Regions from separate parts of the Pseudoalteromonas sp. JC28 genome, predicted to be linked through region 1. Evidence: predicted binding sites of a transcription regulator. Region 1 holds the regulator's gene; the other holds the start of a gene.

What was found. The regulator FliA, encoded in region 1, starts transcription of late flagellar genes. The targets are predictions, from matches to a motif close to CTAAAGNTNNNNNNNNNNNNGCCGATA.
Region 2: pomA (flagellar motor protein PomA) is a predicted target of FliA. The motif match lies at 14,831-14,857, and genes of this name have one in related genera.

What each region holds. Positions count from the first base shown of each region.
Region 1 is NZ_QOKX01000001.1:227,667-240,547, reverse strand. Features, by position in the region: gene DS891_RS00960 (DUF2802 domain-containing protein) at 1-244, opposite strand, end outside; gene DS891_RS00955 (chemotaxis protein CheW) at 245-742, opposite strand; gene DS891_RS00950 (chemotaxis protein CheW) at 767-1,528, opposite strand; gene DS891_RS00945 (ParA family protein) at 1,537-2,307, opposite strand; gene DS891_RS00940 (chemotaxis response regulator protein-glutamate methylesterase) at 2,438-3,580, opposite strand; gene DS891_RS00935 (chemotaxis protein CheA) at 3,655-5,880, opposite strand; gene DS891_RS00930 (protein phosphatase CheZ) at 5,894-6,670, opposite strand; gene cheY (chemotaxis response regulator CheY) at 6,691-7,074, opposite strand; gene DS891_RS00920 (RNA polymerase sigma factor FliA) at 7,117-7,851, opposite strand; gene DS891_RS00915 (MinD/ParA family protein) at 7,854-8,714, opposite strand; gene flhF (flagellar biosynthesis protein FlhF) at 8,707-10,182, opposite strand; gene flhA (flagellar biosynthesis protein FlhA) at 10,202-12,304, opposite strand; gene flhB (flagellar biosynthesis protein FlhB) at 12,388-12,881, opposite strand, start outside.
Region 2 is NZ_QOKX01000004.1:373,921-393,440, forward strand. Features, by position in the region: gene thrC (threonine synthase) at 1-896, shown strand, start outside; gene glyA (serine hydroxymethyltransferase) at 1,154-2,410, shown strand; gene nrdR (transcriptional regulator NrdR) at 2,496-2,945, shown strand; gene ribD (bifunctional diaminohydroxyphosphoribosylaminopyrimidine deaminase/5-amino-6-(5-phosphoribosylamino)uracil reductase RibD) at 2,942-4,054, shown strand; gene DS891_RS11505 (riboflavin synthase) at 4,056-4,712, shown strand; gene ribBA (bifunctional 3,4-dihydroxy-2-butanone-4-phosphate synthase/GTP cyclohydrolase II) at 4,741-5,853, shown strand; gene ribE (6,7-dimethyl-8-ribityllumazine synthase) at 5,970-6,434, shown strand; gene nusB (transcription antitermination factor NusB) at 6,446-6,856, shown strand; gene thiL (thiamine-phosphate kinase) at 6,900-7,862, shown strand; gene DS891_RS11530 (phosphatidylglycerophosphatase A) at 7,871-8,353, shown strand; gene DS891_RS11535 (ligand-binding sensor domain-containing diguanylate cyclase) at 8,378-11,458, shown strand; gene dxs (1-deoxy-D-xylulose-5-phosphate synthase) at 11,513-13,375, opposite strand; gene ispA ((2E,6E)-farnesyl diphosphate synthase) at 13,540-14,439, opposite strand; gene xseB (exodeoxyribonuclease VII small subunit) at 14,439-14,678, opposite strand; gene pomA (flagellar motor protein PomA) at 14,913-15,680, shown strand; gene DS891_RS11560 (flagellar motor protein MotB) at 15,683-16,612, shown strand; gene DS891_RS11565 (hypothetical protein) at 16,791-17,294, shown strand; gene DS891_RS11570 (aromatic amino acid transport family protein) at 17,320-18,522, opposite strand; gene DS891_RS11575 (lipopolysaccharide assembly protein LapB) at 18,776-19,520, opposite strand, start outside.

The sequences.
Region 1 (12,881 bases):
CGGTTGCGACCACCCGCTTACCAATACTCATGATACTGGCACGTAACTCCGCAACTTCGCTGCGTAATATTGCTATTTGTTGCTCAGACCCCTGCAGTGAGCTCGAAAGTTGCGCTGTTTGCCCCTGCGCATTCTGTAGTTTTTTACTCAGCACAAAAACAAACCTCAAGCATACTAACGCAAGTATGCTTGAGGTTATTGATATAACGAGTAAAACGGTTTGTGCGTTTACTACTTCAGACATCTAGATATGACTCAGCTCATCCCATTCATCATCGTTTAATAGCTTATTAAGATCGACTAAGATCAACAGCTCGCCTTCTCGATTTGATACGCCTTGGATAAACTTAGCGCTCTCTTCGGTACCTATGTTTGGCGCGCTGTCAATTTCCGAGCTACGTAAGTAAACCACCTCAGCAACGCTATCTACTAAGATACCAATAACTTGCTTTTCGGCTTCGATAATCACAATTCTTGAATTATCCGTTACTTCAGCACTTTGTAGACCAAACCTAGCTCGCGTGTCTATAACCGTTACAACGTTACCACGCAGATTAATGATCCCGAGTACGTAGCTTGGTGCACCTGGGACTGGTGCAATTTCGGTGTAACGCAGCACTTCTTGTACTTGCATTACATTGATACCGTAAGTTTCCTCTTCAAGCTTGTAAGTAACCCATTGCAATACTTCATCATTACTATCAGCATTTTTGTCTGCAGAAAGTAGTCTATCTTGGCTCATGGTTTCACTCCATCAATATACTAGTTACTGCTCTCGACTATCGAGGCCTTGTTCTAGCAAACGGTTTAAATTCTCTACATCAATCAGCGCGCACATTTTCTCTTTAATCACTCCAGCCAACCAAGGCCGTTTACCATCTGCTGTGCGCCACTTTATGTCTTCAGGCTTGAGGGTTAAGTTGTTGACTAGTTTTTCTGCTAACAGTCCCCAGTTACTATCCCCAAGTGTAATCAAATACTGGTAATCCAGCGTATCTTCTAATTCTGGCGTTAACTTTTCAGGCATCACCCATCGTGCAGTATCAACAACATTGAGTTTTTCTTCACGATTTAGCATCACACCCTTAAACCATTTAGGTTTACCAAAGAGTTGATTGACTTCGCCCAGTTGGTGTATTCCCCCAAGTGATTTCAGCGGAACCGCCAGTGTTAAGCCTGCCACTTCAAAAAACAATGCCTGAAATTCACCTTCTTGATAGGCTTCCCTTGCAGAAACAGACTCTATCGTTGCCTGTTCTTTGATAATAGATGTATTTTCAGTGACTTCAAGATCATGAGCCAATTTACTCGGCTGTTCTTGAATAACTTCACTCACTGACTCCAGAGGTTCTGTTGCAACTACGACTGAGGATTCTATTTCCTCAAGTTCTGATTTAGGTTCTTTTACTTGTTCAAGTAGCTTTGCAACTGGTGATAATTCGCATTGTTCAATCTCTGGCTCCTCTTGCAACAGGGCACCAAGATACTGCTTCATCACCTTCTCATTTGCAAATAAATGCTTACTCATTATGCTCTCTAGCTTAACTGCTTCAAATAGTCCAATAGTGCACGATAAGCGAACACGCCTCGTGATTTAGGACAAAATTGTACAGGGACTTGTTGTGCAAGGCTTGCATCCCTAAACTTGGTATCTACGGGAACCACACCTGGCCAAACGGCATCTTTGTATGTTTCCAGCAACGTTTTATACGCCTCCAACGACGCTTTAGTCCGTTTATCATACATAGTTGGAATAATAGTATATTGGTACTGTTTCTGCTGTGAAGACTGCATTAGCTCCATCGTGCGCATCATTCTATCTAGTCCCTTCAACGCCAAAAATTCAGTTTGAACCGGTACCAAAATTCGCTCACTCGCTGCTAATGCATTTACCATCAATACCCCGAGCACTGGTGGACAGTCTAAAATAGCATAGTCATATTGATCCGCTATCTTTTCGAGCGATTTCTTTAAGATAAGTCCCATGCCCGTTTTATTACCCATGCTACGATCAAGCGTAGCAATGGCCATAGTAGCAGGCAGAATATCCAAATTTTCAATAGTCGAAGGGCAAAGAGACTGTAAAATTTCTTCACTCGTCATGCTGCTGCCGCGTGCAAAAATATCATACACACTGACTTCCAACTCTTCAGAATCAATACCAAAGTAATATGTAAGTGAAGCATGTGGATCGGTATCAATAAGCAAAACCCGATGACCTTGTTCAGCAAGAATGCCTCCTAAGCTCACCGTTGTCGTGGTTTTACCCACGCCACCTTTTTGATTTGCTACTGTCCAAATTTTCACTCTATATTCCTTTGCTTATCACTATTGATTGCGTTCAATAGATACTATACCAACTCAATGTTATTCATTCTTTTTAGACGTTTGATATTTACAAGCTTCAAGCAAAATAACCAAATCGTGGCTTAGCCTATTAGTTACCAGCTTCTTTATTAATTCTTGCAGCAAAGTCTTGTAGCGCGATACTATCAGACGAAAGTCCAGCGCCAGCGACTGCTTGAGGCATCCCATAAACGACACAAGTCGCTTCATCTTGCGCCCAAATGGTGGCACCAACCTGTTTTAGCATACGAGCGCCATCTCGACCATCAGCGCCCATCCCCGTTAATACAATCGCTAACGTGTCGCCACCATAGGCTTTTGCAACACTTGCAAATGTCACATCAACGCTGGGTTTATAGGTGATCCTTGGACTATCATCTTCAAACACTTTTAGTGTCTTACTACCACCGCGATTTTCAACCAGCATTTGCTTGCCGCCAGGCGCTAGATAGGCCATGCCTGGCATTAATCTATCACCTTGTTCTGCTTCTTTAACCTTAATCTGGCATAAACTATTTAATCTTGCTGCAAACGCAGGTGTAAATGCCGCAGGCATATGCTGGATAAGTAAAATTGGATGAGGAAAGTTTGCTGGCAACTGCGTCAATATTGTCTGCAGTGCAACGGGTCCACCTGTTGATGTACCAATTGCAACCAGTCCATATTTCTTACCTGATGCTCTAGCACCCGCAGCACTGGATGTGCCACCAGATACCGGTCTCTGAAAACTTCTATCCGGTTGAGGGATCGTTGCTCTTCCAGTGTCAGCGCGAGTTGCTCTAGACTCGACGCGCTTTGGCGGAGTCGCGATACTAGGGCGCGTAAAGCGGCTAACTCGGCGGCGGCCAATTTCCTTTACCTTGTTTTGTAACGATTTAATTGCGTCTTCGCTATTGCGGGCAATGTCTTCAAACTTTTTCGGTAAAAAATCTACAGCGCCCGCATCCAGTGCATCTAACGTAGCACTAGCGCCTTCACGAGTTAACGAAGAAAACATTAAGATTGGGGTCGGAGTAGCCTGCATGATCTGCTTCACCGCACTGATCCCATCAAGCACAGGCATCTCTACGTCCATAGTAATGACATCTGGACGCAATGAAGCGGCCTTTTCAACCGCCTCCTTTCCATTAACTGCAAAATCTATAACTTTGATTTCACTGTCTTTTTCTAAAATTTCACTGACTCGACGACGAAAAAAACTGGAGTCGTCTACGACTAACACTTTAACTGCCATTGGCAACGCTCTTTAATTTGCTCTACAGCAGAGCAGCACATGCTGCTCTAGAATTCGAACTACGCCTAATAAAATTAGGCGTAGTGTTTTAATAAGTTGGGGACATCAAGGATTAGCGCAATACCACCATCAGATGTGATGGTCGCACCGGCCATACCTGGTGTACCTTGTAACAAAGCATCTAATGGTTTGATTACGACTTCCTCTTGGCCTATCAGAGAATCAACCACAAAACCGACTTGCTTGGTACCGATTTGAGCAATAACAACATGGCCTTCAGCCTTTCTCATGCCCCTATTAGCACCTTTTACCAACCAATGCTCAAGATAAAATAACGGGATCGCCTTTTCTCTCACTATAATAGTCAATTGACCATCAACTACATTCGTTTTAGTCAAATCTAAATGGAAGATCTCGTTCACACCGGCAAGTGGTAACGCAAACGTTTGTTCTCCGACTACCACCATCAAGGTAGGCAAAATAGCCAGTGTAAGCGGCACTTTTATCTCTAATACGGTACCAACACCCAATTCTGATTGGATGTTTACCGAGCCATTCAATTGAGTGATTTTCGTTTTAACAACGTCCATCCCTACACCGCGACCAGAAATATCTGAAATTTGTTCTTTTGTTGAAAATCCAGGTGCAAAGATCAAGTTATAGGCTTCAGTATCAGACAATCGGCTTGCTTGATCGGAGTCAATAACGCCTTTATTTATAGCAATTTTCTTGAGTTTTTCAGGATCCATACCGGCGCCATCATCTCGGATGGTGAGAAGAATATGATCCCCCTCTTGAGATGCTGACAACGTGACAGTCCCCATTCTTGGCTTACCCGATGCTTCGCGCACATCAGGCATTTCAATACCGTGATCCACTGAGTTTCTCACTAAGTGAACCAATGGATCTGCGAGCGCCTCAACAAGGTTTTTATCTAAATCTGTCTCTTCACCTTGTAAAACCAGGTTGATTTCTTTTTTCAAGCTACGCGCAAGGTCCCTCACCACTCGAGGGAAACGACCAAATACCTTTTTGATCGGCTGCATCCGCGTTTTCATCACAGCGCCCTGCAAGTCTGCGGTCACTACATCAAGGTTCGAAATAGCTTTACCCATGCTTTCGCTGTTGGTGTTATTCGCTAAACTAACCAAGCGGTTACGCACCAATACTAATTCGCCAACCATATTCATGATTTCATCAAGACGTTTGGTATCAACTCGCACTGTAGTCTCAGCTTGCGCAGCAGGTTTCTTTGCAGCTGCTGGCGCAGAAGCTTTTGCAGGCTCTGGCTCTTTTTGCGGGGCTGGAGTCGCAGGTTTAGCTTCAACTTTAGGCGCAGGCTTTGGAGCAGGTTTCGGAGGTGGCGCAGCTTTAGCAGGCTCAGGTTGAGCTGGCTCAGCTTCTGAGATATCTGTCGGCGATTCATCTACCGCTTTAGGAGCACTGCCTTTACCATGAAGTTCGTCAAGCAAAGCCTCAAACTCATCATCGGTAATTTCTTCATCTCCAGAGGGCACACTCGCAGCGCCTGATGACGTTGCTTTAGCCGCAGGCTCACTGGCTTGAGAAGTAGCCGCATCTTCTGCATTTGGTGCTCCACCAAATTTCCCAACCCCATGGAGTTCATCTAAGAGATTATCGAACTCGTCATCGGTGATATCGCCGTCATCTGCAGTTGACACCGTTTCAGGTTTAGCCGCCGGTGCGACAGCAGGCGCATTACCAGAGCCGTGTAACTCATCTAATAGATTTTCAAATTCTTCTTCTGTTATCTCATCAATGCTAGAGCCGCTATCATCGCCTGAATCTGCGTCCGCATCGAATAGAATATCATCCGCACTTAAATCTGGTACAACAGATTCTGGCTCTGAAACAGGTTCCTCAATCACTTCACTGACTTCGTCTTCAGATGCAGGTTGGCTGAGTTTATGGAGGGTTTCAAGCAACACAGGATCAGCAGCTTCGGGTTCCTCTCGGTTTTGAATACAAGCGAACATTTCGTTGATCGTATCCAAAGATTGCAAAATAACATCCATTAATTCTGACGTTACTTTTCGCTGCCCTTGTCTTAGTACATCAAACACGTTCTCTGCACCGTGACAGGCATCAACCAGTTCGGTCATACCGAGGAAGCCTGCTCCACCTTTAACAGTATGGAAGCCACGGAAAATCGCATTGAGAAGTTCTTTATCTTCGGGATTATTTTCTAGTTCAACAAGCTGTTCAGATAACAGTTCTAATATTTCGCCTGCTTCAACAAGAAAGTCCTGCAAGATATCTTCATCGACTTCAAAGCTCATACACACTCTCCAACTAGAAGCCTAAACTAGATAGCAAGTCATCGACTTCGTCTTGACCAGAAACCACGTCATCTCGCGATTCAGCGTCAATAATTGGACCTTCAGGTCCAGACAATTCATCACTGATAGTCTCAGTTGTTTTTATTTCGTTTTCATTCGCATTTTCTGCAACTGCAGGCGCTTCATCCGAAGTACCAAACACAGTTAGAAGGTGAATGAGACTATCTTCTACTTCTCTCACAAGCTCAATGACTCGACGGATGACCTGCCCAGTCAAATCCTGATAGTCTTGCGCCATCAGCACATTAGTCATTAAGCCTTGTAATTCGTCTGTACGTGTCTTTGAAGTCTGCATAAAGCTGTCGAGATCATGACACAGAGATTTAAACTCACCGAGTTGAATATCTCTGCTCATCAACCGATCCCAAGTAGGCTTTATTTGTGCTAACTCATCCGCAAGATTCTGCGCAAGAGGTAAGCTTTCTTCGACCGCGTCCATCGTTTTATTAGCAGCGCTTTCTGTCATTTCCATAACATAATTAAGACGCTGCTTGGCGTCAGGTATAGCCTCTGTCGTGAGATCTGAGAGTCGAGTATCCAGCTCAAAGTTCTTCAAGGACTCGTGTAATTGGCGAGTTAGCTTTCCAACTTCTGCAAATAACTCCGATTGCTCTTTGTTAGCAGCTTCTAAAATCAGCTGGTCAGCTTTTTCTTGTTCACCTTGCTCTAGTAGCTCAACAAGTTGCTTGGCTTGTTCAAGTGTAATTTGCGGCGCAGCATTTACAGACATAGGCCATATCCCCTTGCTGTTTAGCCTAGTCGCTCAAATACTTTTTCAAGCTTAGTCTTGAGCGTACCTGCAGTAAACGGTTTAACAATATATCCGTTCACCCCAGCTTGCGCTGCTGCAACAATTTGTTCTTTTTTCGCTTCTGCGGTAACCATCAACACTGGAATGTGCTTAAGCTTTTCATCTGCGCGTATTGCACGAAGCAGATCAATACCTTGCATGCCCGGCATGTTCCAATCAGTTACTACAAAGTCAAACTCCTGATTTTGTAGCATCGGAAGTGCTGTACTACCATCATCAGCTTCTTGAACATTGGTAAAGCCTAAATCTCTTAATAGGTTTTTGATTATTCTTCTCATAGTAGAGAAATCATCAACCACGAGAATCTTCATGTTCTTATCCAAAACTTCCTCCAGTGAGGTTCGAACCCAACTATTTTATGTACTCTAATTTATCCAGTCATTGATTTTAGCTTTGAGCTTTATCATTGCCTGACCGTGAATTTGGCTTACTCGAGATTCACTGACATCAAGGATGGCACCAATCTCTTTCAAATTCATTTCGTCGTTATAGTAAAGTGACAACACCAGAGCATCCCTTTCGGGTAGTGCTTTGATAGCATTTACTAAAGACTCGTTAAAACGTTCATTTTTAACGTTATTAAACGGTTTGTCTAGCGCAAAATCGCTGTTTGCTGGGGTTATCACATCTTCATCAACCCCTAGATCCTCAATGCCGATGACTTTACTTGCATTTACATCATGTAAAATATGATGGTACTCATCTAAAGATATATCAAGTTTTTCAGCGATTTCAGTGTCTTTTGGTTCGCGGCCAAGGAGAGATTCGAGCTCAGATATCGCTTCGGCTACCATTCTGCTGTTTTTATGTACGGACCGAGGGGCCCAATCTCCGCGACGGATTTCATCTAGCATTGCACCTCGGATGCGTATCCCCGCAAAGGTCTCGAAACTAGCGCCTTTAGTAGCATCGAAATTTTTAGATGCTTCAATCAATCCAATCATACCTGATTGAATTAGATCGTCGAGCTGCACACTTGCCGGAAGCCGAGCGATCAGGTGACATGCCACTTTTTTGACAAGTGGAGCATGTCTCTCGACCACTTTATGGATATGGTCAGAAGTTTGATATCCCGCAGCTCTGTTGACCGGAGAAGCCATAATCACCCGTTTACAAGTTGTTCAATGAAAAATTCTAGATGACCGGAAGGTTGATGAGGAATTGGCCATTTAACTGCCTTGGCAGCAAGTCCTTTAATTGCAACTGCTGCTGGAGAGCTCGGAAATAAATCCACGATTGCTCTTTGTCTACGAGAGGACTTACGCATGTTTTCGTCAAATGGTACTGTGGCCACTAATTCCAATGCTACATCAAGAAAACGGTCTGTAACTTTTGAAAGTTTAGCAAATAATTCTTGCCCTTCACGCATACTGCGGACCATATTGGCAACTATTTTAAAACGATAAACGCCATGCTCTCTGCTTAAAACTTTGATCAACGCATAAGCATCCGTAATAGAAGTCGGTTCATCACACACAACAACCATCACATCTTGTGCAGCTCGAGAGAAGCTCAGAACCATATCTGAGATACCAGCTGCGGTATCAACAATTAAAACATCAAATTGAGTGTTAAGCTCGCTAAATGCGCGAATAAGTCCAGCATGCTCTGCGGGAGTCAACTCCACCATGCTTTGAGAACCCGAAGTAGCTGGCACAATTTTGATACCAGCGGGACCTTCTACGAGAATCTCATCTAGTTCACATTCACCCGACAACACATGTGAAAGGTTCTTTTCTACTCGGAGCCCTAACATCACATCACAGTTTGCCAAGCCCAAGTCCGCATCTAAAACGAGAACTCGCTGTCCTTGTTGGCCCATAGCGATGGCAGTATTGAGCGAGACATTGGTTTTACCCACCCCACCTTTACCACCGGTCACGGCTATTACTTTTACACCCTGGTTGCTATTTTGACTCATTCTACGCAGGCCACTTGCTTGATCTAAAACTGTGTTAATCATACATTCCTACTGACTCTGACGCTACAGGTACACGTCGAGAGTGCTGTGCTTTTATTCTTTTTAAATACAATTGCTCAGCCTTTTTTACTAGCTTTTGAGCATTTGCTACGCGAATGTCTTCTGGCACTCGCTGACCGTTGGTAAGATACCCTATTGGCAAGCGATTTTGAATCGCTATGCTAATTATCTCACCCAAACTTAGACTTTCATCAAGTTTTGTGAAAATACAGCCACTTAAATTTACTTTTTTGAAGTGTCTTACTGTTTCTTGTAACACATTCATCTGTGCTGTCGCACTCAACACTAAATAGCTACGAATATCTACTCTCGCGCTACGCATAAGTGTATTTAACTGTTCAGTTAAGCGCAAATCTCTTTGACTCATTCCCGCCGTATCTATTAATACTAGACGCTTATTGCGTAAATGATAAAGCACTTCTGCAAGTTCATTTGCATCTTTAACTTGTTTAACCGGACAACCGATGATTCTACCATAGGTAGCTAGTTGCTCGTAAGCGCCAATTCTATAGGTATCGGTGGTTATTAGCGCCACTTTATCTGCACCGTATTTTTGTGCGCCTAATGCCGCTAATTTTGCAACCGTTGTGGTTTTGCCAACACCTGTTGGACCAACCATTGCAAATACGCCACCTTGACGAAGAATATCATTGTTGGTGGTGTGCATTTGGTTAATTACCATATTCAACAGCGCGTCCCAAGCTTCTTTACGAGACACATCATCAGGGATAAAACATGCCATTTGCTCTGCAACGTCTTTGTCTATGCCCATTCCTTCCAGACGATCTACAAGGCACGCACGGGTTGGATCGCGACGAGCCATTTCTTGTTTCATTAGACCAGATACTTGATGTTCAAGTAATTGACGAATAGCGTTCATTTCTTCGCGCATTGCACTCATTTCGTCAGGCTTGGCATTTAACTCAGGTAAATCATCACCAAAACCGTTGTCTAATTCATCAGACTCGCTCCACTGCTGTGGTTGCTCAAATCCATCATCATCAAAGTCAAAAGATTGGCGACGAGCTTGCTGTGGCTTCGCTTGGTACGCCGGCGCAGCAGTTTGTGTTTTACGTTGGCTGCTTAACATTTGCTCTGTATCAATCCCCGACTGGGAGAACATAGAAGCAAGTTCTGGTGAGCGAGGACGCGGCGCTTGACGCTCTAGCAATGCCGCTAAGCTATCGGCAACTTGCGCTTGTTTTGCTGGCTGTGCTTGGCGAGGCTCTGGACGGACAAAGCGGGTCGGAGCCTCGTTTGAGGCAGTCGCACGGGCAGCTGGAGCTTGCTTAACAGGTGCAGCAGCACGGTCATTATCAACTGCTGCGACGATTTCAACACCATCTGCTAACTTTTTGTTAGACATGATGACAGCATCAGCACCAAGCTCTTCTTTTACTTCATTTAAAGCCGTACGCATATCTTTTGCGAAGAAACGTTTAATTTTCATGTTACAGCCCCTTTATCCTCTATTGTCCAACCGAGCTCACTATCTTAATTTGTCTTTCTTCCGGCACTTCTTGATATGACATCACTCGAAGACCTGGAATTGTATGTTTAACAAATCGAGACAGTACACTTCTTAACATACCTGAGGTTAATAAGATGGACGGCTCCCCTAGCATTTCTTGGTTGTGATGTGCTTCTCTTAATGATTCTTGAAGCCTCTCAGCCAAGCCAGGTTCAATACCTGCCCCCTCATCACCTGCGTTCTGAAGTGACTGATGCAACATCTGTTCCAACTCAGGCGCCAATGTTATGACAGGAATCTCTTCTTCGCTTCCAACGGCATCTTGAACAATCAATCTGCGTAATGAAATTCTTACCGCAGCCGTTAATACATCAGGGTCTTGGCTACGTGGTCCGTACTCAACTAAGGTTTGTACAATCGAGCGCATATCTCGAATTGCAACGCCTTCATTAAGCAGATTTTGTAGTACTTTTACTACGGTAGTGAGTGGTAAAATATCAGGCACTAAGCCTTCAACTAATCTAGGGTGACTTTTCGCAAGCATGTCTAATAGATTTTGAACTTCTTCATGACCAAGCAATAGTGACGCATTATTCGTCAATAATTGACTAATGTGTGTTGCCACCACAGTTGCAGCATCTACTACTGTATAGCCAAGTGAATGCGCTTCATCTTTTTGATCTGGTTTAATCCATACTGCATCTAAGCCAAATGCAGGATCTTTAGTCTCTATGCCTTTAATCGGCCCAAACACCTGCCCTGGGTTAATTGCGAGCTCATCGCCATGCTTCAACTCACCGGTTCCTGAGCCAACTCCCATTAAAGTAATATTGTATGCATTTGGATCTAATTCTAGGTTATCGCGAATATGTACCGGCGGTACTAAAAAGCCCAGTTCCTGAGATAGCTTTTTACGCACCCCTTTAATACGACTGAGAAGCTCCCCGCCTTGGGCTTGGTCAACTAGAGGGATTAGGCGATAACCTACCTCTAAACCAATCACATCAACAGGTTGTACATCATCCCAACCAAGCTCTTTTTGATCTTGTTGATGGCCTCCTTTGGCAGCAGGTCCTTTGGCAGCTTGTTCCGCCTTTTCGATTTCCGCCTTTTTCTTTTGCTGACTTGTGTAATAGGCTATATAGCCAAGTAATACACCTAACCCTAAGAAGGCAACATGTGGCATGCCAGGAACGAGTCCCATGGTGATCAAAATACCTGAAGCAATAGCCAGCGATTTTTCATTACCCAGTTGGTTTTTAAACTGATCGCCCATGTTGTGCGATTCATTTTGACGCGTTACTACAATTGCAGTACCAATTGAGAGTAAAAGAGAAGGAATTTGCGCGACCAGACCGTCACCAATCGTCAGCATGGTATAAACTTCCATCGCGTGACCAAAGCTTAAATCATGCTGGATCATCCCAACGAAAAGGCCACCTATTATATTAATAGCAAGGATCACAATACCTGCGATAGCATCACCTTTAACGAATTTACTTGCACCGTCCATTGAACCGTAAAAATCGGCTTCTCGAGTCACTTCTTCACGGCGAGCCCGAGCGTCATCTGCAGAGATAAAACCGGCATTTAAATCCGCATCAATAGCCATTTGCTTACCCGGCATAGCATCGAGGGTGAAACGCGCAGACACCTCAGAAATACGACCTGCACCTTTGGTAATTACAACAAAGTTAATAATAATAAGGATAAGGAATACAACTAAACCGACGGCGTAGTTACCACCAATAACAACGCTACCAAAGGCTTCGATCACCTTACCTGCCGCATCACCACCATTATGACCTTCAAGTAATACGACTCGAGTACTCGCTACGTTTAATGCCAATCGCATGATAGTCGCGATCAGTAGTACCGCCGGAAACATACCAAATTCGAGTGGCTTCAAGGTATAAACAGTCACCAATAGCACCACAAGTGCCAATGCAATGTTGAAGGAAAATAGAATATCAAGCAAAAAAGGAGGTAGCGGCAGAATAACCATGCCAAGTGCTGCAAGCACCAACAATGGAGTACCCACACCTTTAGCATATTCTTTTTTATCTCGATTGAGTTGTTGTAAAACCGCTTTAAATTCCATAACTTAACACAAGCAAAAAATTGACACATAGCAACAAATGCAATATGCGTTCCAATTAATAGCTTATTTTTATAAGAGCAATTTTAGTGCTTTAAATCGTCTGGGATTGGTAAATCTCGAGTAAGTGCAACAGGTCTTTTCCCTTTACCCTTTTGGAAACGATTCAGCTGAAATACATAAGCAAGTACCTGTGCAACCGCGGTAAACAATTGTTCAGGGATTTGATCACCTACTTCGGTTGTATGATAAAGTGAACGAGTCAATACAGGTGACTCCACAATCGGTACTTCATTTCCTTTAGCTATTTTTCTAATTTGCATCGCAAGCTCATCAACCCCTTTTGCGATAACAACAGGCGCCCCCGCTCGTTCAGTATCGTATTTAAGCGCAACCGAATAGTGAGTAGGGTTGGTCACAACAACATCTGCATCTGGTACATCTTGCATCATACGTCGTTGCGACATTTCTCTTTGCGTGCGGCGGATCCGCGCTTTTATTTGCGGATCACCTTCTGAGTTTTTATATTCATCCTTGACTTCTTGTAGCGTCATTTTAAGCTGTTTATGGTGATTGTAGC
Region 2 (19,520 bases), on a different contig from region 1:
CAACAAGTGGTGACACGGGCGCCGCCGTTGCCCATGCATTTTACGAAAAAGAAAATGTCGATGTGGTGATCCTTTATCCTCATGGCAAAATTTCGCTTGCCCAACAAAAGCTGTTTACAACACTTGGGAAAAACATTCATTGTTATGCTGTAGATGGCAGCTTTGATGACTGCCAAGCGATGGTGAAGTCTGCATTCCTTGATGACGAAGTAAAGCAAAAGCTTGGTCTTAATTCGGCAAACTCCATCAACATCAGCCGTTTAGTGGCACAAGTGTGTTATTACTTTGAAGCGCTAGCACAATTACCTAAATCTCAGCGTGATAAAGTGCATGTTTCAGTGCCAAGTGGTAACTTCGGCAACGTCTGTGCAGCAATGATTGCGGCGGCGATTGGATTACCTATTGCCAAGTTAAGTGCCACGACAAACCAAAATGATACTGTGCCCCGTTACATTGCCTCGGGTGAGTGGCAACCAAACGACACTTTAGAGTCACTCTCTAATGCGATGGACGTGAGTAAACCTAATAACTGGCCTCGTGTTGAAATCATGTTAGAAAGAGGGGATTTTAACAAACATGACTTTTATTCACGTTCGGTATCGGAAGCACGGACTCAGGCGGTAATGCAAGAATTACATGACAAAGGTTACTTGGCTGAGCCACACACTGCGATAGCCTACGAAGGATTAGCGCTGGACCCTCAAGCGGATGAAACCGGAATTTTCCTTGCCACTGCGCATCCTGCGAAGTTTAAAGAATCTGTAGAAGGTGTTTTAAATCAGCAGCTTGATATGCCGAAGCCGTTGGCCGATGCATTGCAAAAACCATGTTTGGCAGAGCCGCTTAGTGCAGATTATGATGCTTTGAAGGCAGCAATGTTAGCAAAACTCAACTAAATAAGAGAGCCTGTCTGAGTGGGTAGAACGCCCACTCAGATAAGGTCAATTCCAAGACTATATTAGCTTTTCAAATGCAACTTAGGTTGTCTTATTTAAAATATTAATGTTTAAATAAAAAAATATCATCGCGATAGGGGTGTGAAATAAATTCAATCCCTGCTTAAATATGCCCATGCTGATTTCATAGGCAAACTGGTTATCTTATGATGCTAGATTGTCTTTAAAAATACCCTTACGTTTACCTAGGAGAAACCATGTTAGAACGTAACATGAATATTGCAGATTTTGACCCAGAACTATTTGCAGCGATTGAAGCAGAAACTTCACGTCAAGAAGAGCACATCGAGCTTATCGCTTCTGAGAACTACTGTAGCCCACGTGTACTTGAAGCGCAGGGTTCTCAGCTAACAAACAAGTATGCTGAAGGTTACCCAGGTAAGCGTTACTATGGCGGTTGTGAGCACGTTGACGTGGTTGAGCAGCTCGCGATTGACCGTGCCAATGCGCTATTTGGTTCGACTTACGCAAACGTTCAGCCTCACGCTGGCTCACAAGCAAATGCGGCGGTATTCCAAGCGCTACTTCAGCCACATGACACTGTGCTAGGTATGAGCCTTGCTCACGGTGGTCACTTAACGCACGGTTCACACGTAAACTTCTCTGGTAAAACGTACAATGCTATCCAGTACGGTCTAAACGAAGAAACTGGTGAAATCGATTACGCGCAAGTTGAAGCGTTAGCACTTGAGCACAAGCCAAAAATGATCATCGGTGGTTTCTCTGCGTACTCAGGTATCGTTGACTGGGCTAAGTTCCGCGAAATCGCTGATAAAGTAGGCGCTTACCTACTTGTTGATATGGCGCACGTTGCAGGTCTTGTTGCCGCTGGTATATACCCAAGCCCAGTGCCTCATGCACACGTTGTAACAACAACAACGCACAAAACGCTAGCGGGTCCTCGTGGTGGTCTTATCATCTCTGCTTGTGATGATGAAGAAATCTATAAAAAGCTAAACTCTGCGGTATTCCCTGGCGGTCAAGGTGGTCCTCTATGTCACGTTATCGCTGCGAAAGCGGTTGCGTTCAAAGAAGCACTACAGCCAGAGTTCAAGTCATACCAAGAGCAAGTGGTTAAAAATGCACAAGCTATGGTTGCGGTACTTCAGGAGCGTGGTTATAAAGTGGTTTCTGGCAAAACTGAAAACCACCTGTTCCTACTTGATCTGATTGATAAAGACATCACCGGTAAAGATGCGGATGCAGCGCTTGGCCGTGCAAACATCACAGTAAACAAAAACTCTGTACCAAACGATCCACGTTCACCGTTCGTTACTTCTGGTCTTCGTATCGGTTCTCCTGCGATCACTCGTCGTGGCTTCAAAGAAGCTGAGTCGAAAGAGCTTGCTGGCTGGATCTGTGACGTACTAGACAACATCAATGATGAGTCTGTACAGGCACAAGTGAAAGAAAAAGTAAAAGCAATTTGCGCTAAATTACCTGTTTACGCATAATTTCGCTCACAAAAAAGCAGTTTTTTGTTATGATTAAGGCCGCATTCAAGCGGCCTTTTTTGTTTTTGAGTCAACGAGAGCGTCTATGCATTGTCCATTCTGTACAGCCAAAGATACCAAAGTGATAGATTCACGTTTGGTTGCTTCCGGCCACCAAGTCCGTCGCCGTCGTGAGTGTATTTTATGCCACGAACGTTTTACTACCTTCGAGGGCGCAGAGCTCTTAATGCCGCGCGTGATAAAGCAAGATGGTACTAGAGAGCCTTTCAATGAAGATAAGTTACTCAATGGCATGCACCGAGCGCTGGAAAAGCGTCCCGTCAGCACAGAACAAATAGAAGAAGTAGTACATCAGATTAAATCTCAAATTCGTGGTACTGGCGAACGTGAAGTACCAAGCGACATGATTGGCGAATGTATTATGGAAGCCCTTAAAAAGCTCGATAAAGTGGCTTATGTGCGATTTGCTTCAGTATATCGCTCTTTCGAAGATATTCGTGAGTTTGGTGAGGAAATTGCGAGGTTGGGGGATTGAGCCAGTTCACAGCGCAAGATCATGATTACATGAGCCGCGCCATCACGCTTGCAAAGCGCGGTAAATACACCACAACACCCAATCCAAACGTCGGCTGTGTGATCGTAAAAGACGGTGAAATAGTCGGCGAAGGCGCACACTTAAAAGCAGGTGAAGGCCATGCTGAAGTACATGCGCTTAAGCAAGCTGGAGCTAAAGCCGCTGGTGCAACTGCCTATGTAACGCTTGAGCCATGTAGTCACTATGGCAGAACGCCGCCGTGTGCTAAAGGTCTGATTGACGCAGGCGTCAGCAGAGTGGTTGCTGCCATGGTTGATCCCAACCCACAAGTTGCAGGGCGTGGATTGGCAATGTTAGAGGCCGCGGGAATTGCAACGGCTTTTGGTTTGCTAGAGCCACAAGCAAGGGCACTGAATACCGGATTCTTGAAGCGAATGGAGTGTGGGTTGCCATTCGTGACTTGTAAGCTTGCCGCTTCTGTTGATGGTAAAACCGCATTAAACAATGGCCAGAGCAAGTGGATTACCTCAGCCGCAGCGCGCTTAGACGTACAGCGCCACCGCGCGCAGAGCTGTGTGGTCTTGACCGGAGCCGATACGGTTATGGTAGACAACGCCAGACTCAATGTTCGTGAAGAATTTTTGCAAGACACCGATTATCCTCAATCTGAGCTACGCCAACCGATACGTGCGATTATTGACTCACAAAATCGTCTGACACCAGATCTTGCGCTATTTACAACTGCATCTCCAGTGATTATTTTTCGCCGTACTATTGATAATTCAGTGCAATGGCCTCATTTCGTAGAGCAAATTGTCGTGCCTGAAATCAACGGTAAGCTCGACCTAAAAGCCGTTCTCAACAGGTTGGCTGAAAAGCACTGTAATTATGTTTGGCTAGAGGCCGGTGCCACCCTTGCGGGGGTAATGCATGAACAAGGGCTAATCGATGAATATATCATCTATTTGGCACCGAAAATAATTGGCGCTGGAAAAGGGCTGTTTAACACCTCACCACTGAGTGCGATGTCGCAAATACCTGAGTTAGTGTTTGGCGACGTTTGCCAAGTGGGGCCTGATCTCAAACTTATCGCGACTAAAGAGAAGTAAAATGTTTACAGGTATTATCGAAGCAACAGGAACATTAACTCAATTGCAGCTCAAGGGCGGCGATTTAATTGTTCGTGTGACCACGACATCTCTTGATATGAGCGATGTAAACTTGGGTGATAGTATTGCCACTAACGGGGTTTGCCTGACTGTAACTGAGAAGTTTCATGATGGCTTCAAAGCCGATGTTTCTAACGAAACCTTAAGTTTGACGCGTTTTGCCGAGTACCAACAAGGCCAAAAGGTAAATCTTGAAAAGGCACTGCAGCCGATTTCACGTCTAGGCGGTCATTTGGTGTCAGGTCATGTGGATGGTATTGCTGAAGTGGTTGAGATAACCGCTAATGCCAGAGCGACTGACTATTGGTTAGCTGCGCCGTCATCGCTAATGAAGTATATTCCGTATAAAGGTTCGGTTGCCATTGATGGTATCAGTTTGACGGTCAATGCCGTGGAACAAAATCGCTTTAAATTGACCATAGTGCCACACACGGCGCAAGAAACGACGATTGCAGGTTTTCAAGTCGGGTCAAAATTAAACCTAGAGGTTGACCAAATCGCCCGCTACCTCGAAAGACTAATTCAGGGTGAGCCAAGCGCTGCCAGCGAGTCCACTCTCACAACCAGTCTATTGGCGAAAGCTGGCTTTATAAAGTAGCCATAGACAAAGTAAAAATGGGAAAACTATGAGTTTAAATAGTGCTGAGGAAATCATCGCGGACATTAAAGCCGGTAAAATGGTTATTTTGATGGACGATGAAGACCGAGAAAATGAAGGTGATCTGATCATTGCAGCAGAGCACATTACACCAGATGCAATTAATTTCATGGCAACATATGGTCGCGGGTTAATCTGTTTGACCATGACACAGGAGCGCTGTGAGCAGCTGAACTTGCCACTAATGGTGAAAACCAATGGCGCTCAGTTCTCTACCAACTTTACTTTGTCTATTGAAGCTGCGAAAGGCGTAACGACAGGTATTTCAGCGGCAGATCGCGCCCGTACAGTACAAGCTGCAGTTGCCAAAGGTGCAGTACCTGAAGATATTGTACAACCAGGTCATATCTTCCCAATCATGGCGCAACCAGGCGGCGTTTTAACGCGTGCAGGCCATACTGAAGCCGGATGTGATTTAGCGCGTTTGGCGGGACTGGAGCCTGCATCTGTGATTGTTGAAATTCTCAACCCAGACGGCACTATGGCACGTCGCCCACAACTAGAAGTATTCGCAAAAGAACACGATATTAAAATCGGCACCATTGCTGATTTAATTGAGTATCGTAACTTAAACGAAACCACTATCGAAAAAGTAGCAGAGTGTAAACTGCCTACTGAGTTTGGTGAGTTTAATCTAGTGACGTACAAAGACACCATTGATAATCAACTGCATTATGCGATGGTAAAGGGCGAGATCAAATCGGAAGAAGCCAATTTAGTACGTGTGCATTTGCAAAGCACGTTTAACGATATTCTTCATTCAGATCGCAGCGCGGATAGAAGCTGGACACTGCAAAGTGCCATGAAGCACATCGCCGACAACGAAGGCGTATTAGTCATTCTTGGTAAGCAAGAACGCAGCGAAGAGATGGAAGCGCTGGTTAAGGCATTTGCTGCGGAAGATGCGGGTGAACAGGTGAACTACCGTAAATTCCAAGGTACTTCGCGTACCGTAGGTGTGGGGTCGCAAATTTTGGCTGATTTAGGCATTCAGAAAATGCGCCTAATGAGTCTACCTAAAAAATATCATGCACTGTCTGGTTTCCACTTAGAAGTGGTTGAATACGTCGAACCAAAATAATTCCAAAATGCCAAATTGATCGCAATCGCCTATATTCAGATAGTAGGCGATTGCCACATTACTGTGCTATCATGCGCCTCAATTTGGCAATTGCTCATACAGATTAGGAACATCTAATGAAAGTAATCGAAGGTAATAAATACGCTCCTGGCAAAAAATTTGCCATTGTCATTTCACGTTTTAACGATTTTATCGGTAGCAGCTTACTTGAAGGCGCTGTAGATGAATTAAAACGTACCGGTGGTGTTAGCGATGAAGACATCACGGTTGTATATGTACCGGGAGCGGTTGAACTACCACTAGCAGCAAAACGCGTTGCGATGAAAAAAGAGCACGACGCGATTATTGCGCTAGGTGTGATTATTCGTGGTGGTACACCACACTTCGATTTAGTTGCTAACGAGTCTAACAAAGGCTTAGCTAGCGTTTCATTAGATTATGATATCCCTGTCGCTTTTGGTGTACTTACTACTGAAAGCATTGAGCAAGCTATCGAGCGCGCGGGCACTAAAATGGGCAACAAAGGGGGAGAAGCCGCCCTTGGAGCTCTAGAAATGGTGAACGTGCTAGAGCAAATTTAAGAGGAATCTCAGTGAAACCAGCAGCTAGACGCAAAGCACGTGTACTTGCTTTACAAGCTATTTATTCTTGGCAGCTAAGTGGTAACCCAATTGCCGATATCGAACAGCAAATGCTGATCGAAAACGACGTAACTAAAGTCGATGTAGAATACTTCAAAGACTTAGCGCGTGGTGTTGTTGTTAACCAAAAGCAGCTAGACGAAGCAATTCGTCCGCATTTAGCTCGTCCACTTGAAGAATTGGATATGGTTGAGCTTGCCGTGTTACGTGTTAGTGCTTATGAGCTTAAATTCCGTGAAGATGTGCCATACAAAGTGGCTATCAACGAAGGTATTGAGTTAGCGAAAATGTTTGGCGCTGAAGAGAGCCACAAATTCGTTAACGGTGTACTAGACAAAGCGGTTAAGTTTATTCGCAAATAAGCTTTACTATAGGAATAGCCGGCCTTGGCCGGCTTTTTTGTGTATGAAAGAATTTGAGCTAATCAATCACTACTTTAAAGGCCGTGGCATTACTCGCCGAGATGTAGAGCTTGGGATCGGTGATGACTGCGCCTTGGTTTCAGTTCCTGCTGGCAATCAACTTGCGGTAACTACGGATACGCTAGTTGCGGGTGTGCACTTTTTTGAAGATATTCCACCTCGGGCACTAGGCCATCGGGTTATCGCTGTGAATCTTAGCGACTTAGCTGCTATGGGTGCAGAACCTACTTGGGTGTCACTTGGTTTAACGCTACCTAACGCTGACTTGGAGTGGTTAGAAGCCTTCACTGAGGGCATGCATGAAATTGCTGAGTATTATAACGTACAAGTAATAGGTGGCGATACAACGCAAGGTCCATTGACTATCACTGTATGTGCAAAAGGTATTGTACCAACTGGTAAAGCACTCAAGCGCTCAGGAGCACGGGTGGGTGATTGGATTTATGTAACAGGTCCACTTGGTGACGCAGGGCTTGCTATTGAAGCGCGAAAGCAGGGCTGGACACTTGAGCCAAAACATTACAAAGCGGCGCTTGAAAAGTTTCACTACCCAGCACCAAGGGTTGCTGCGGGCCAAGTTCTTAGGGGTCTTGCTACCTCTGCAATTGATATCTCAGACGGTCTACTCGCGGATCTTAAGCATATTTTACGTAGCTCGTTAGTTGGCGCTAAGATAAACGCCGATAAAGTTCCTCAATCTGATGCGCTGCGCTCAAGTCTTGATGAAGATGCACGCATGCGGCTCGCGCTCGGTTTTGGCGATGACTACGAGTTACTCTTCACGGTCAATGATAATAACAAAAATGCCGTGGAAACCAGATTGAAGCAATATGGTGTTGAGCCAGTTTGTATTGGCCAAATTACGGCTAATAATGGCGAAATTCAATTGCTCAAAAAAGGTCAACCTTACCAGCTCTCAGGGTTTGGTTTTGAGCATTTTAGCTAGGAGTTGGTTTGGCTAAGCAGTATGTATTTAATTTAAAGAAGCCGCATCAATTCTTTGCACTCGGGTTTGGTCTTGGTTTAGCGAAAAAAGCACCTGGTACTTTTGGCACCTTCGCCGCATTACCGTTTATTTTTGCAACCCAAGGCGCACCAATTTGGCTGCAATGTCTGGTTGCGATTGTCATGACGTTATTTGGGATCTGGGTGTGTGGTAAAACAGCAGACGATGTTAATGTTCATGACCACCCAGCCATTGTCTGGGATGAAGTGGCAGGTTTTTATATTACCATGATAGGGGCGGCGCTTAGCTGGCAGTCATTAATCGTTGGCTTTATTTTGTTCCGCTTTTTCGATATTTTGAAACCGGGTCCGATAAGATGGCTCGATAAACGTTTGCACGGTGGCTCGGGGATTATGCTAGATGATGTATTAGCTGGCATTTTTTCATTGATTTGCGTGCAAGCTTTGTTTAAAACTGGCATTTTAGTCTAACTGTGCTGATGTGATGGAATCGAGATGACAAGGCTATTGTTTTTCATTTTCACTTTGCTGCTACCAATTACGAGTTTTGCGGCGATAGATGATTACGTAGTTAAACAGTGGAATATCCAAAGTGGGTTACCGTCACAAAGCGTTAAGAGTGTCGTTCAAGACAATCAAGGCTACATTTGGCTCGGAACTCAGTTTGGCTTAAGTCGGTTTGATGGTCATCAATTCCAAAACTTCAACACCCAAAATACCGAGTTTTTAAATAGTAATGCCATTAATAAATTGGTGGTGGATCGATTTGGCATGCTCTGGGTTGGCACGCGTCGAGGATTGTTAAGACTCAATCCCCAAACCTTAGAAGCTCGGCGTTTCGATCTGCAGGGGCCTGTACGAGATATCTTGCAAGATGAAGATGGCGGGATCTGGATTGCTGCGAATGGTCTGTATTATGTTTCTGCGAAAAAGCTGACGTTAGCCGCCAATAACATCGAACAAAGTACGTTAGATGTGACTCAAATAAACCAAATCGTAGGTTCTGTGACTAAAATGGCGTTGGTGCCTGATGGTATTTGGCTAGTGAATGAACGTCACCTACTTAAAATCAGTGAATCAAGCAATCGCAACGGTGATGGCGTTAGGCTTGAGCTGGCGAGTAAGGTTTCACTACCTGAGCAGTTAGCGCAAACCATTATACATGACTTAGCTTGGGTCGATGGTAAGTTGTTCTTAGCATCAGAGTTGGGTGCGTATTTTCTAGATATTGACGAAGTACTACGCCGTTATCAAGATGCGGGTAACAATGCCGTATATAAGTTTCTAAATGATAAGGAAGGCGGGCTATGGGTCTCTACTTATGGTCGGCTGTTATATCGACAGAATAATGGTGTTTGGCAAGCTGTCGAGCCAATTCAGTTGGATCAAAGTATCTGGTTTGCAGATATCTTTATGGACAAAGATAATAATATCTGGCTTGCCAGTTTAAATGAAGGCTTGTGGCTGGCCCACTCAGGAAAAGTGGAGCGGCATCATATTGGTCCTAGAGTAAACCAAGCAATTTCAGCCATCACACAGGGGCCCTCTGGTCAGTTATGGGTCGCTAGTCGTGAGGGGCTTGGCATTATGGGATTGAATGATAGTTATCAACCCGTGCTAACTAGTGCGCAGTTAAATCGTTCCGTGATACACGACTTGGAGTTTATTGGCGAAAAACTCATTCTTGGGACAGACCGTGGTGCACTTATCTACGAAAATGGCACACTACAAAAATTAACTGAGCGAGAGCTCAGACAGAATCCAGTCTTTTCACTAAGCCCTTCAAACCGAGGGGGAATGTGGTTTGGTACAGGGAGAGGTTTGTATCGTCTTGATTACAAGGGGATAACGCCATTTGCCTACAACGCTTTTCTTGGTAGTCAATTTGTTACTTTTGTTGAGGATTTTCCGAGATATGGTTTTATCGGTACTAACAAAGGTGCGTATCGCTACAATGATAAAGGCATCGAAAAAATTGGTTCTCAAACGTCGTTGGATACCGCTTATATCACCAGTATTTTGCATTTGGATACTGTGACGACTTTAGTTGGCTCTCTCAACGATGGGTTATTCTATCGTACCTCAGACGGTGATTGGTATCAGCTTGATGCTTCAAATGGATTGCCTTACGGATCGATATTTTCTTTGCATTATGACAAGAGCAATCAGCTCATCTGGGTGAGCACAATGAAAGGGGTATATCGCATGCCCGTTGCGCAATTTGGTCACGTTATAGAGAGTTTGCAAGTTGAACAAGTAATAAGCCCATTCGATAGGCAGCTTGATGGCAGACCAAGCCAATGTTGTTCAGGCCTTGGGCATGATGCCGTGGTTGAAACCGAGTCAGCTATTTTTTACCCCAGCTTACAAGGCGTTGTTGAGATCCCTAAAAATGTCCAGCTTTTTGGCGGTGGGGATTTATTGCCAAGGCTAGAGTCATTGTCTACCCACGATAGAGTATTTAGTACAGAATCATTAAATCAAGTGATCCAGCTTGAAACATCGGAACGCGATTTAACTATCAATTATACAGCCATTGATTTTTATGCGCCTCATAGCATTGAGTTTAGATACAAACTCAATGGCCATGATACACAATGGCGGGATGCACAATCACGGCGTGAAGCCATTTACACCAATTTGCCTCCAGGCAACTTTACCTTTGTGTTAGAAGCTAAGCGTCAAGGACAAGATTGGGAAAAGGCTAAAGTGCTAAGCTTATCAATTGTACTACCTCGGCGCTTCGACGAAACGATTTACTTTAGATTGTTTATTACTTGTGCATTTATCTTTATGTTCTATCTGATTTTTTGGGTGTTTAGAGCACAAGAAAGAAGAAAGCAGGCCGCATTAGAGGCGTTAGTTGCAGAGCGTACAACGGAGCTTAGAAAGGCAAATGAAAAGCTAAATCAAGTTAATACACAACTTAAGCTGGTTAGTCATTCCGATGAGCTGACAGGCTTGCGAAGTCGTCGCTTTTTGTTTGATCAACTTCCTAAAGATGTTGAGCACTACCAGCGCAATGCTCAATCACTACAAGCCCAAAATAAGAGCCTAGTGCTCATGATCATGAATATCGATGACTTTAGTAAGATTAACGATTCTTATGGTCCTATTGGTGGCGACAGTTGCTTACAACAGTTAGCGACACTTTTAAATACCCGTACTCAAGGTTCAGACTATGTTGTTAGATGGAGTGGGGATGAATTCTTATTGTTATTGCGTGATTTCAGTCGAGATGACATTGAAGAGTATGTTAGTGATTTATGTAAAGCCATTGCTGAGACGGACTATCGACTTCCTAATGGAAAAACCACTAAGCTGACAGTTTCTATGGGGTGGTCTTATTACCCTCTACCACTACTCGGTGGCAAAGTGATTGGTTGGGAATCATCAGTGAATTTGGCTGATATTGCGCTGCATCAAGTTAAACAACGCGGTGGGGATGGTGCTGCAACAATTACTTTTGATGATCAGTTAGATGCTTTTGAGTTTGAACAAAGTGCGAATATAGAGTCTCAATTACAGTTATTACAAAGTAATGGGCTTGCTGAAATCAGTGTATGGATGAGGTAAAACTCATAGCAAAAAGGCTTCCAAATGGAAGCCTTTTTTAGGTTGAATGCAGACTCACGCAAGCCAAGCCTTAATTTGTTGACTGATGCCTTCGCTGTTTAAGCCCAGCTCGGCATGGATCTCAGTTTGTGAACCATGCTTAATAAACTCGTCAGGTAGACCAAGAAGTTTAATTGGTTTTTGATGGCCTTGAGCAATTAAATACTCGCTTACTGCGGAGCCTGCGCCACCGGCAATAGCATTATCTTCAAGTGTGACGAAGCGCTCGTGAGTTACAACCAACTCTTCGATAAGGGCGCAGTCTAAGGGTTTGACAAAACGCATATCTACAAGTGTGGCATTTAGCTCTTCGGCTACGGCTTGAGCGTTTTCAAGCAATGTACCAAAGCTTAAAATAGCCAGCTTTTCACCTTCTCTTACTACCTTGCCCTTACCAACTTCTATTGCGGTCATTTCCGTATCAATCTCGGCGCTTCCCGCACTACCTCTGGGGTATCTCACTGCTGCTGGCCTATCTAGGCGATGACCTGTGTAGAGCATTTGGCGGCACTCATTAAGGTCGCTTGGTGCCATGATCACCATATTCGGGATACAGCGCAAGAAACTTAAGTCGTATGCGCCTTGGTGCGTCTCACCATCCGCACCAACGACACCGGCACGGTCAATAGCGAACAACACTGGCAGATTTTGTAGTGCGACATCATGAATGAGTTGGTCGTATGCGCGTTGTAAGAAGCTAGAATAGATTGCAACCACTGGGTTGAGGTCTTCACAAGCAAAACCCGCTGCCAGTGTCACAGCATGTTGCTCAGCAATGGCAACATCAAAATATTGAGCAGGGTACTCTTTAGAAAAGCGTACCATGCCCGAGCCTTCACGCATTGCTGGTGTGATTGCCATGAGCTTATTATCTTGTGCAGCCATATCGCAAAGCCAATCTCCAAACACCTTTGAAAAGGTTGGTGCACTAGGTTTTGATTTGGGTAAGCTATGGACGCTTGGATCGAACTTAGGCACGGCATGATAACCAATAGGATCTGCTTCTGCAGGTTTATAACCTTTCCCTTTTTGGGTTTTAACGTGTAATAGTTGAGGGCCTTTTAGGTTACGCATATTACGCAGCGTATCTACCAAAGTATCTACGTTATGTCCGTCAATTGGGCCAATATAGTTAAAGCCTAGCTCTTCAAAGAAAGTACCAGGGATTATCATCCCCTTTAAATGCTCTTCCATACGGCCTGCAAGCTCTTTTACCGGCGGCACACCAGACAGCAGTTTTTTGCTGCCTTCTCGAATATTGGTGTAAAAGCTACCAGAGAGGATCTTCGCGAAATGATTGGTGAGTGCGCCAACGTTTTCAGAGATAGACATTTCGTTGTCGTTTAGGATCACTAACATATCTGGATTGATGTCGCCTGCGTGATTCATGGCTTCAAACGCCATGCCCGCGGTCATTGCACCATCACCAATAACGGCGACGGTCTTACGTCCAATCCCTTCTTTTTCAGCTGCGATAGCCATACCAAGTGCCGCTGATATAGAAGTGCTTGAGTGGCCAACACTAAACGTATCGTATTCGCTTTCTTCTCTATAAGGGAAAGGATGCAGGCCATCTTTCTGGCGGATCGTATGCATCCTATCTCTTCTACCTGTAAGTAGTTTGTGCGGATAGGCTTGATGACCTACATCCCAAACGAGCCTATCGCTTGGTGTGTTATACACATAGTGTAAAGCTACAGTAAGCTCTACAGTGCCTAAACCAGATGCAAAGTGACCGCTGCTTTGAGAGACTGAGTTCAGCAAATACTCGCGAAGCTCATCACTAAAGGCGGTTAACTTGTGCTGGGGTAATTGACGGAGTTGACTTGGCTCGTCAATTAACGCGAGTAAGGGATACTTGCTACTATCAAGTTTCATGGTATTTATCAGAGTCCTAAGTGAATCTCAGCGCAATTACTCACGTGGTCCACTTCATAATTATTAAAATTCTTCACTAACTTGTCATAATATTATGTTAGCCAGCGTTTACAAAGTTCTTGTGAATATTTTCTTAGCTTGGCGTAGCTATTTTATACGTCAGCTTAATATTCTCGATCTATGATGTATTTTGCTAAATCTGCAAGTATTTCTGTATTACCGTTGATACGTGTAAGCGCTTCTAAAGCTTCATCTATCAAATGTTCAGCTTTTTCTTTTGCTTGTTCTAACCCCAATAATGCTGGATAGGTAGATTTATTATGTTCTAAATCAGAGCCTTGAGGTTTACCAAGCACAAATGTGTCACCTTCTACATCAAGAATGTCATCTCTGACTTGAAATGCAAGGCCAATTGCACGTCCATAAGTACGTATCGCATCACGTGCTTGCTCTGAAACACGTTCCGGATCGCTACATAAGATCCCAAGTTCTACTGCACAGCTTAGTAGTGCACCTGTTTTTAGCTTATGAATACGTTCGAGCTCATCTATCGTAATTAAACGATTGGTTGCTGCTATATCGAGTGCTTGACCGCCTATCATACCTTGTAGACCCGATGCCTTGGCTAGCACTGAAATCATTTTTATTTGGGCATGGTGGCTTACCGCGAATGAATGTTCACTTAGCAGTTCAAATGCCAGCGTTTGCAGAGCGTCACCAGCTAAAATCGCGGTCGCCTCATCGAATTGGATGTGGCAAGTTGGACGGCCGCGTCTGAGATCATCATCATCCATAGCAGGTAAATCGTCGTGCACCAAAGAGTAGCTATGCACACACTCTATTGCGGCTGCAGCTTTGTCTAAATCTTCTGGAGCAGCACCAAATAATTCACCAGTACAATACACTAAAAACGGTCGCAAGCGCTTGCCGCCGTTTTCTATACTATAGCGTGTAGCCGCTTTTATATTCTCTTCAGTTTCAAGCACACTATCAAAATAGTGTAAAATGGTGTTTTCTACACGAGTTTTAGCAAACTGGAGCTTTTCTTGTAATTTTTTCGACATTAGGCTTCGTTATCAAATGGCTGTAATTGTGCTTGTTCATCCTCGCCCATTAAAATAGCGACTTGTTGTTCAGCTTGCTGAAGTTTCTGATTTGAAGCTTTTGCGAGTTTTATCCCGCGTTCAAACTGTTTAAGTGCTTGATCTAAAGGTAAGCTACCGTTTTCCATGTCTGCAACGATTTGCTCCAGTTCTTGCATGGCTTCTTCAAAGCTCAAGTTGTCTGGTTTTTTTACTGCCATATGTCACGCTGACCCGTAAAGTAAAAGTGTGGCAATTTTAGGGTGATTGTGCGCCAAGGTCAAAAAAACCAGTGACTTTTTGATCTGACCGAGTATCAGCATTACAAGATCTGCTATAAACTCGCATTTTAAACACTTTTTAATATAATAGTGTTAAGTTGTAGAAAAACTTGCCGATAACTCAAACAACAATAACTGCGTGATTTATCACAAATAACTTCCCCCGGAGGACATGTGGATTTAGCAACGGTAATAGGGATCCTGGGTGCCATAGGTTTAATTGTAATGTCCATGGTACTAAGTAGTGATGGCCAGATCGCTATGTTCTATAACACGCCTTCCGTCGTTATCGTATTTGGTGGTTCAATTTTTATCGTATTGTCTAACTTTACGCTTGGACAGTTTTTCGGAATTGGAAAAGTGGCCGGGAAGGCCTTCATGTTCAAGATTGAAACTCCGGAAGAGCTGATTGAAAAAGCCGTTGAGCTTGCTGATTCAGCTCGCAAAGGTGGTTTTTTAGCGTTAGAAGAAGCCGAAATCCCCAACCAGTTTATGCGTAAAGGTGTCGATATGTTAGTCGATGGGCATGATGCTGATGTTGTGCGTGCCACATTGCAAAAAGATATTGCCCTAACGTCCTCAAGACACGAGTTAGGCGCTGGCTTATTTAAGTCCCTCGCCGATATCGCTCCTGCTATGGGGATGATTGGAACGCTCATCGGCCTAGTAGCGATGTTATCTAACATGGACGATCCAAAAGCAATTGGACCTGCTATGGCTGTTGCACTTTTGACAACTTTATACGGTGCGTTTTTGGCTAACGTGGTTGCGATCCCAATTCAGGTTAAGCTTGAACTTCGTAAAGATGAAGAAGAGCGAAACCAGCGCCTTATCTTAGATGCAATCTTAGGCATTCAAGATGGCCAAAATCCAAAAGTCATTGAAGGTATCTTGAAAAACTATCTGCCAGAATCTAAACGTGGCGCTGAGGCTGAGGAATAATCATGTCAGATGAGAAAGAATGTAAATGTCCCCCCCCAGGTCTTCCTGCCTGGATGGGAACGTTTGCTGATCTCATGTCGTTGTTAATGTGCTTCTTCGTACTGCTATTGGCATTCTCCGAAATGGATGTACTGAAGTTTAAGCAAATTGCAGGATCGATGAAGTTTGCTTTTGGTGTGCAAAATAAAATTGAAGTAAAAGATATTCCTAAAGGTACCAGCGTGATTGCGATGGAATTTACTCCAGGAAAGCCAGAACCAACACCGATTGAAACGATTCAACAGCAAACCGTAGAAATGACGCAGCAAATGCTAGAGTTCCAAGCTGGTGACGAGGCTTCGGCGGGTGGCAGACAGGAGCAACGAGGCAATAAGCGTGGTGGTGAGTCTGCCAGTACTGCACAGGAAATGGCGTCAACCCAAGCAGTTGCTTCTGCGGACCAAGAGCAAGTAAACGAGCTCGTTAAAAAGATTGCACAGCAGCTAGAAAAGCAAATTATGGATGGTGCAATTGAACTCGAGTCATTAGGGCAGCAAATTATTATTCGCATCCAAGAAAATGGTTCTTTTCCTGCGGGAAGTGCGTTTCTACAACCTAAATTTGAACCTGTGATTGCCGAAATTGCAGAGCTGCTCAAAGATGTACCTGGTGAAATTACAGTGTCGGGTCACACTGATGACTTTAGAGTGACTAACGAACTTTATTCGAATAACTGGGATTTATCGGCAACTAGAGCGGTAGCCGTTGCGACTGTAATGGAGCGTGTCCGTGGCTTTGATAAGAACAGAATGGTTGTAGTTGGTCATGCAGACACTAGACCTTTAGTACCTAATGACAGCGATGCAGATAGGCGCCGAAACCGGCGTGTCGAAATCTCGATTTTACAGGGTAAAGCGAAAGAATCAGACCCTATTGAAGTTAGGAAAAATTAGTTACAGTTTGTTGCCAAATTACAGGGAATTCGCTATTGTTCCGTTTGGTTCTACTTAAAGGAGAAATAGAATGATTTCAATAAAAAAACCCCAAAATTATAGATTGCCAGGTGGTAACGGCGATGGTGGTGACGCCGATGATGGTTCTGTAGAAAAGAAGCCAGAGTAGCGTTTAGCTATGTTAGAAGCTTGGGAACCTATTCGTATATTTTTTGCACATAACAGTGTGTGGATTGCTTTGCTTTCTGTTTTTCTTTGCTTTGTGTTAAAAGATAAAAAGGCGCTTAGATATTCACTACTTGTTGCGATTTTTTATATTGTGGGTACGTTCTCGAGCGACTTTGTTCGCTCTATTGATGAGCACCAAGTCATCCGTTACGTATACTGGGCCTTGAATGACATCCTATTTATGGGGATTGTTGCGTATTGGGCTGTAAAAGATAAAATGTATATGTGGCAGAGTATATTAGCCCAGCTCGTTGTTTTACCCGCGCCTATTTTACAACTGTTTAGATTAACTGATTACCATTTAATGGATTTGAGTTATTCGACTTATTTATACGCAACTATCATACCCATCACCAATGTGGTGACTTTGTGTTTGGCTTTTGCTCCAATAATTATGTTTTGGAAGCTTCATTACATTAGCGATGATATGGAAAAAGCAGGAGCTAGCCGATAGTGTTCGGCCAGCTATTGAAAAATACTCACCCCAAACTAGGAATAAGGCCAGCCATTTGCATTAGCTGAGAGGTGATGATCATCACACCGAAAACAGCGGCAAGTCCTAGTCCAAGCGTACCTCCTTTAACCTGATATCCATCATTACCTCTGGTTTTTCTCTGTTTCCATACCATAGCAACTGGTAGAAATACCGCTAACACCACGAGCGCAATCGCTGCATATCCCAGTGCCATAATAAAGCCCTTTGGATAAAAGAGGGCAAAGCCAAGCGGTGGTAAGAAGGTAATGAATGCCGTCTTGATGCGGTCTTTCTTAGTATCTTGCTTCTTAAAGGCATCTGCAAAAAAGTCGAATAAGCCGAGACTCACGCCTAAGAATGAAGTCGCGAGAGCAAGATCTGCAAACACAGTTACAAATAATTGTACGTTGTCGTTGTGTGCGATAGAAGAAATACTGGTTACAAAACCCGGCAGTCCCTCACTTGCCATTAAGCTCTCTTGCCCCATAACACCTTGGCTTAGTAATTGCCAAAACACATAAATGATAAGGGGGAGGGAGGCACCAAACATCATCACTTTACGTAATTGACGAATATCTACACCAACGTACTTGACGATTGAGGGGATTGAACCATGAAACCCAAATGAAGTGAAAATTACAGGAATTGCCGCAATTACAAGCCCTTGCTCCACAGGCATATCGATAAGATGTTGGCCATGAACATAGGGAGTCAGGATAAAAAATAAACTCGCGAGCACGATAACTTTAATGGTAAATAGTAATTGGTTAAGCTTATCGACGGTACTTGTGCCTAATGTCACTATGGTTGCAATGATAACAGCAAGTAGTACTGAACCGAGTTGGGGAGTGATCCCGTCACCCAATACACTAATCAGTTTGCTTTGAAGTTGTGCACCACCTCCCGCGATATAAGCTGCACACAGCGCATAGAATAAAAATACCATAGAAAAGTTAGCGACATATTGGCCCGATTTACCAAGTAAGCTTTTCGCCAGTGTATTTAGCGTAGCGTCTTGATCCGCGTACTGATGTATTTCCAGCATAAGTAAAGCGGTATAGGTCATTAGCAACCATGTGATTGTTAATAACGCGATAGCGGTAGAAAAGCCGAGTCCTGCGGATGCAATCGGGAGGGCGAGCATACCTGCGCCAATTGTAGTACCTGCTACAATTAGCATGCTGCCCAAAGTTTTATTCTTAAGCACGTTTTGCCCCTGATTATTATTATCTGGTGAGGCAAGATATAACGAATAGCACGGAATTGAAACCGTTTTGCTGCTAATACCAATTTGCGTATAAAATTCATGTGTCAAAAACAAAAAAGCCGCATATCAATATGCGGCTTATTCTAATCACCAGTATTTCCATCCAGTGAATTTGTGCTTGTACCCTTAACTTTTATATAAAGTCTTCATCTCTCATGAAAATGCACCGTATCAAGCTAACTTACCTAAGAGTCTATTGTGCTCGTACTAAATTGTCAAACCAATCTTGACCTCTCGCACTGAGCGACTTTAGCACAATAAGGTCACTTTCACCGTCAGGTAGCTTCAACCTTAGATGCTCATCAAGCGCAATTGCACGTTCCAAATGGCTGCGGATCTCACCCAGCGTCCGGACCATACAATCTAGCTCCTCAGGTAAGCCTTCGCTAAAATCTATACGAGTCTGATAACAGGCTATATTCCAATGCATACGAGCTCTGACGGACTCACTCATATCTGAAATGGAAAGTGCGCTTTCTAGCAACTTGATGGCTTCTGCGAGCTTACCATCTCGGCTGAGTGCTCTGGCTTTTATGCCAATTGCTCTTGCATGGTTTGGGTGAATGTTGGTAAGAATGTCATCACAAACCTTAATTGCTTCATCGTATTGTGAGTTTGCAATCAATTCCCTAGCACGTTGGAGTGCGATCTCTACGGTATTCTTACGTGCTATTTCATACTCTTCTTTAACCTTTTGTTGGATGTCATTGAATTCATCTTCGCCAACGTAGCGTTTGTAGGCGCTAGAAACGAGTCCTACACCGCCAAAACCGCTTAAAATAGAGAATGAAAAGATCTTAATCCAAGTCCAAAATGCTTTATCAGAACCGGTAATTGAGTCATTTTCCCGTTTCAGATTGTGCTCTACGACCACTTTGATAATGCGGTTGATCTCAACGGCATTATCGTTATGCGCAGATGAAAACATTGCCACGGGA